DNA from 2 places in the Neobacillus terrisolis genome. Region 1 is predicted to be linked to the other one. Evidence: riboswitches for the same ligand, from Rfam matches in the RefSeq annotation. Region 1 holds a riboswitch; the other holds the start of a gene.
The links. A riboswitch is a leader RNA that binds a small molecule or an ion and turns the genes downstream of it on or off. The one in region 1 is predicted to bind lysine.
Positions count from the first base shown of each region.

Region 1 (3,213 bases):
AAGGATGTAAGTTATATTACTCCAAATGAGACAGAGGCATTTGAATTAAGCGGAGTCGTTGTTAAGGATGAAGCTTCAGCCCTCATGGCTGCAAAAAAAATCCATGAGATGGGAGTTGATACCGTTATTATTACTTTGGGAAGTAAGGGAGCATTCCTATACAGTGGCGTTGAAAAAGGCAAGTTAGTAGCCGGATTTAAAGTTGATGCTGTTGATACAACCGGTGCTGGAGATGCTTTTAACGGTGGATTTGCCCATGCAATAAGTAAAGGGAATTCTGTGGTCGATGCAATGGTTTATGCCAATAGTGTGGCGGCTCTTTCGGTAACAAAAATTGGTACCGCACCAGCCATGCCATATAAACAAGATGTTGAAAACTTTTTAAAAGAGAAAGGTCTGTTGATTACATGAGCGGGATAAATAGAATTATTGACCATACATTATTAATGGCAACTGCCACTTCGGCTCAAGTAATACAACTTTGTAATGAAGCAAAGGAATACCAATTTGCATCAGTATGTATTCCTCCGAATTATGTGTCACTTGCCAGTAGTCAGCTAGCGGAAAGCGATGTGAAAGTTTGTACAGTCATCGGGTTCCCGCTTGGCTATAACAATACTAGTGTAAAGATTTTTGAAGCGAAAAAGGCCATTGCCGAGGGTGCAGAGGAACTTGACTACGTTTTAAATATCGCTCAATTAAAAAACGGTAACTTTGAGGCGATCGAGGTTGAGATGCAAGAATTCGCTGAATTAAAAAAGGATCATCCAGATTTAATCATTAAAGTTATTCTTGAGACCTGTTATTTAACTAAGGAAGAGATCGTTCAAGTTTGTCGACTGGCTAAACAGGCAGGAATTGACTTTGTAAAAACCTCAACAGGCTTTGGAACAGGTGGGGCAACGATTGAAGATGTACAATTAATGCGCCAAACTGTTGGAACAAAAATTGGTGTAAAAGCCTCTGGTGGAGTTCGGACAATTAAAGACGCTGAGGTGATGATTAAAGCAGGTGCTAACCGGATTGGAACGAGCAATGGGGTTGGAATAGTTAGCGGTAATAGAAGTGTTGAAAGCAATTATTAATATTAATAAGAAGGGAAGTCCTAAAACAGGATTTCCTTTTCTTATGGAAATTCCTTGAGTCGTTATTTTATCAAAGTAATAAATGGATTTAATTCCTCTGGAAACATCAGGTTATTGACATTTTTTACGGCAAACTTTATAGTTATGATGTTCTATTAATATAATATTTTTGCCCTCATCCTAACCGATGAGGTAGAGGTCGCGATTTTGATTAGTAAAGTAACGGAGATATAGAGATATCGATGAACTTACTTGAAAGGGAAAATCGCCGAAGCATTCTTAGAGTCTCTAACAACGAATGCTGGGGCTGTTTCCGAATAGGAACAGAACTGTCACGAATGCCATAACCTTGTGCATTTGTGTTGAGCTATCTTCATGGAAGGTTTGATGCGGTTAAATAGAGACTGCCCGCGAGAATTCGTTGGCTTTTTTTATTGAAATTTTGCGCTCCTTCCTACAAATATGAAAAGGAGTTTTTTTATGAGTCAAGGAAATTCAACAGCACGTGTTTTAGTCAGGCCGGAAACTCCAGCTGAACAACCACAGTTGCAGCGTGGTTTACAAGCTCGTCATTTAACAATGATTTCGATTGGTGGAGCCATCGGAACTGGTTTATTTTTAGCAAGTGGATCTGCCATTCATACAGCGGGGCCAGGAGGCGCATTACTTGCCTATGCCATAATTGGTGTAATGGTATACTTCTTGATGACAAGTCTTGGTGAATTGGCTGCGTACATGCCGGAAGCAGGTTCATTTAGCACGTATGCAACAAGATTTGTTGATCCAGCTTTAGGGTTTGCGCTTGGCTGGAATTATTGGTATAACTGGGCGATTACGGTTGCGGCAGAATTAGTTGCCGGGGCACTTATTGTGAAATTCTGGTTACCGGAAAGCTCTTCACTTTTGTGGAGTGCTGTATTCTTAGCGGTTATGTTCGGTTTGAATTATTTATCAGTTAAAGGCTTTGGTGAGTCTGAATACTGGTTTGCACTTATTAAAGTTGTTACGATTATTCTCTTTTTATCTGTTGGTTTATTAATGATTTTTGGAGTGTTTACTGGTAAGGCGGTAGGGTTTTCAAACTTTACTTTAGGTGACGGTCCATTCCACGGTGGATTTTTCACGATGATTGGTATCTTCATGGTAGCCGGGTTCTCGTTCCAAGGTACTGAGTTGCTTGGGGTTGCAGCAGGGGAAAGTGAAGATCCGGGACGTAATGTTCCACGTGCAGTCAAACAAGTATTTTGGCGAATTCTGTTATTCTATATTTTAGCGATCTTTGTAATTGGGATGTTGATTCCATTTACACTGGAAGACCTTGCAAGCGGCGATGTAACAAAGAGCCCGTTTACGTTAATTTTTGAGCGTGCTGGTTTTGCGTTTGCTGCTTCTGCGATGAATGCTGTTATTTTAACATCTGTTCTTTCAGCGGGTAACTCAGGAATGTACGCATCTACTCGTATGCTTTGGAATTTGGCTAAGGAAGGAAAGGCACCGAAGTTTTTAGCGAAAGTGGATGGACGCGGTGTTCCTGTTAATGCCTTGATTGTCACAGCAGCAGTTGGACTTGTAGCCTTTTTTGGTTCATTACTGGGAGATGGTGCGGTTTATATCTGGTTATTGAACGCATCTGGTATGTCCGGATTTATTGTATGGTTAGGAATTGCGGTCAGCCACTATCGTTTCCGTAAAGCTTTTGCGTTACAAGGACGCAGCTTAAGTGAGCTTCCTTACCGTGCTAAGTGGTTCCCGTTTGGTCCGATTTTTGCCTTCGTATTATGTGCATTTGTAGTCTTAGGTCAAAACTATTCTGCCTTCTTAGGTGACAAAATTGACTGGTACGGAGTAATGGTTTCATATATCGGCTTACCATTGTTTATTGCAGTGTGGTTAGGCTATAAATTTGTGAAGAAAACAAAAGTAATCCCTCTTCATGAGTGCGATTTAACGCCTACGCTAAAAAAATAAGTTATCTATCATTAACAATAAAAGAGTAAACAATAAAAGACATCTAAGAACAGAGCAAAGTCATCTGCTTCTCAGATGTCTTTTTTCTTTACCGCATTAAAGCGGCGGGGGACAGTCCCCCACCTCTTTAATGCGATAAAGGGGAAGGGGTATTTGTAGG
Region 1 covers NZ_JBKFGH010000024.1:6,718-9,930, reverse strand. Annotated here, with positions in the region: gene rbsK (ribokinase) at 1-411, shown strand, start outside; gene deoC (deoxyribose-phosphate aldolase) at 408-1,085, shown strand; lysine riboswitch at 1,271-1,463, shown strand; gene ACI48O_RS15145 (amino acid permease) at 1,665-3,053, shown strand.

Region 2 (3,213 bases), on a different contig from region 1:
GCGTAGGTTCGGATGAACCTGGTTTTGTGTATTACTTTCAACAACGTAAATCAGAGGAAGTACCGACTGCGATTGGAGATTTGATGATGAATCCCTCAGAAAAAGTGAATCTCATTTTTCATTTTAGAGGAAAGATGGAAAATTACCGTTATTTACAACTGATTGAACAACCCGCTATAGAAAATATTAAACAGTATGCTCAATTTCAGAAGTATGAAAAAGAAGTAAACGACCTTATTGAGAAAATTTCGCTAGATTACGAGATAGCCCTTGTTAAAAAACAGATTGATGAAGCCCTGGATCAGAAAGATGAGGAATTATTTAAAAGCTTAACAGGCAGGCTGAAGGAGCTTGATGTAAAAAGCGAAAGAATCATAGGTGTGGCCCCTTCGTTACCTTGATTTCCTCAACCGGAAGAAATCACAGGGACGGTTCTCATGTGTTCAAGTTGTTGACGAAACAACAAGGACGACTCTTTTTGAAGATACTTTTAATGGAAAATATGAATAAAAATCCCTGTTATTTGTTGGTAATTTTTATATAATAGGTTTAGAGAGGAGTGCTCAGTCTTTCTGTAGTGCTCCATTTTTATTTTTAATAAGAGATGGGAGAGAAATTTCAGTGTCAAATGAAAATGAGGGGTTCTTTGATAAAGACAAACAAACAGAGCCAAGACGGAAGGTTGAACGGAAAGAAGGAGAACCGACTGCTGCCTTTAAAGGGGCATCATGGGCAGCGCTGATTGTTGGGGTAGCGGCATATCTTATCGGTTTATTTAATGCCGCGATGCAGCTGAACGAAAAAGGCTACTATTTTGCAGTTTTAGTGTTCGGGCTTTATTCAGCGGTGTCATTGCAGAAAGCGGTTCGGGATAAGGAAGAAGGTATTCAGGTTACGAGCATTTATTATGGAATCAGCTGGTTTGCATTGATTGTTTCGATTTCCTTGATGGCAATCGGGTTATATAATGCCGGAAGTATTGTATTAAGCGAAAAAGGGTTTTATGGAATGGCCTTTGTGCTTAGTGTATTTGCTGCCATAACGGTACAAAAAAATATTCGCGATACCCAGCGTGCTAGAGAACGAGATTAAGTGAAACAAGGGGACGGTTCTTGTGGCACCAAAAGGTGCACAAGAACCGTCCCCTTGCACCCACAAGCCCCCCCTGTTCACCTTGACAGTTATTATGATCTATTTTAGAATATATTAGAATAATAATTGAATAGACCTCACTTTTTGCTTGTGGGGTAGAGGCGCGATATTTAACAGTCTTTAGTGGAGCCGGAGAGGCAATGATACTAAGGAGAAGGAAATGTCGCCGAAGCTTGTAATATCTCCAATATTACTGGCTGGGTCTGCAGTTAAGAACTGCAGGACTGTCTCAATAAACTTCCCGGTTTATTGAGTTGTGCTATCTCATTTGGGAAAAACGAGGATTTAGGGCTACTTATAAATATAAGACCTGAGTTCATCGCTCAGGTCTTTTTTGTATATAAAAAGCACCTGTAGAAATGAACTAGCACACTCGCTTCGAGGCAGTCGAAACATATTTTAAGGCTTGGAAACTATATTTATTTTAAAAAAGGAGAGTATCATTATGGTGAAAAAATTATCATTATTACTAGCTATGTCTCTGGCAGCTATCATTCTATTAGCAGGCTGTGGTTCTTCTGAAAAATCAGGTGAATCTTCAAAAAAAGAAGCGGATACGTTTAAAGTGGGTCTTGAAGCCGGATATGCCCCTTTCAACTGGACTCAAATGGATGATTCCAATGGTGGAGTGAAAATTGACGGCAATGCGGAATATGCTGGCGGATATGATGTTGAAATCGCTAAAAAAATTGCTGAAGGTTTAGGAAAAGAGTTAGTTATTGTGAAAACGGAATGGGATGGACTTGTACCATCATTAACTTCTGGAAAAATCGATGCGATTATCGCAGGTATGTCACCAACAGCAGAGCGTAAAGAGACGATTGATTTCTCAGACAACTACTATAAATCAGATTTAATTATGGTTGTGAAAAAAGGCGGAAAGTACGAAGGCGCTAAATCGATTCAAGATTTTAGTGGCGCAAAAATCACGGCCCAATTAAACACATTTCACTACTCCGTTATCGATCAAATTAAAGGTGTGAAAAAAGAGCCGGCAATGGATAACTTCCCGGCAATGCGCGTTGCTCTTGAATCAGGTGTTATTGATGGCTATGTTTCTGAACGTCCAGAAGGCGTGAGTGCTTCATCGGCAAACGATAACTTTGCGATGGTAGAATTTACCGAAGGCTTTAAAACATCTGATGATGATACAGCAATCGCAGTTGGTGTGGCAAAAGGTAGTGCTTTTACGAAAAAAATTAACGAAATTTTAGCTGGAATATCTGAAGAAGAGCGTCAAGAAATTATGGACAATGCCATTAAGAATCAACCGGCAGCGAAATAAGGAAGATATGAAACCGAGTGTATGTGATGCATTCGGTTTCATAAATGTAGGAGGATAAAAATGAGCTTAGAGTGGATCATCAAAATTGTCTCAGAAAATGGGCCAATGTTTCTTCGTGGAGCCGGTATAACACTCGTCATCGCCATCGTTGGGACCATCATTGGCTCAATCATTGGTTTATTGATTGGGGTAATCCGAACGATTCCAATACCTGAACGAGGAATAAAGAAAATATTTTTAAAAATCATAAATGCGATTCTGTTTGCCTATATTGAGTTTTTCCGCGGCACGCCGATGATTGTGCAAGCGATGGTTATATATTATGGTTCGGCATTGGCCTTTGGCTATGATATGGACCGCTTTTACGCAGCCATCTTTATCGTATCGATTAACACAGGGGCATACATGTCCGAAATTGTCCGCGGCGGGATTGTTTCCATTGATAAGGGGCAGTTTGAAGCGGCGCAAGCGATCGGGATGAACCATTTTCAAACGATGTTTACAATCATCATTCCACAGGTTATCCGTAATATTTTACCAGCAACAGGGAATGAGTTTGTTATCAATATTAAGGATACGTCGGTTCTGAACGTTATCTCGGTTTCAGAGCTATACTTCCAAACGAAATCGATTGCCGGCAACAACTTTAGATATTTTGAATCGTTCTTTGTTGCTTGTATTATTTATTTTGTGATGACCTTTACGGTAACGAGAATTTTGCGATTAATTGAAAGAAAGCTGGATGGTCCGGACAATTACATTTTGATGGGCAATCA
Region 2 covers NZ_JBKFGH010000013.1:263,141-266,353, forward strand. Annotated here, with positions in the region: gene ACI48O_RS09785 (YpiB family protein) at 1-401, shown strand, start outside; gene yiaA (inner membrane protein YiaA) at 622-1,092, shown strand; lysine riboswitch at 1,241-1,422, shown strand; gene ACI48O_RS09795 (transporter substrate-binding domain-containing protein) at 1,598-2,437, shown strand; gene ACI48O_RS09800 (amino acid ABC transporter permease) at 2,498-3,213, shown strand, end outside.
Region 2: it holds a riboswitch for lysine, as region 1 does, so the genes downstream of both, ACI48O_RS09795 (transporter substrate-binding domain-containing protein) here and ACI48O_RS15145 (amino acid permease) in region 1, are expected to answer to the same signal.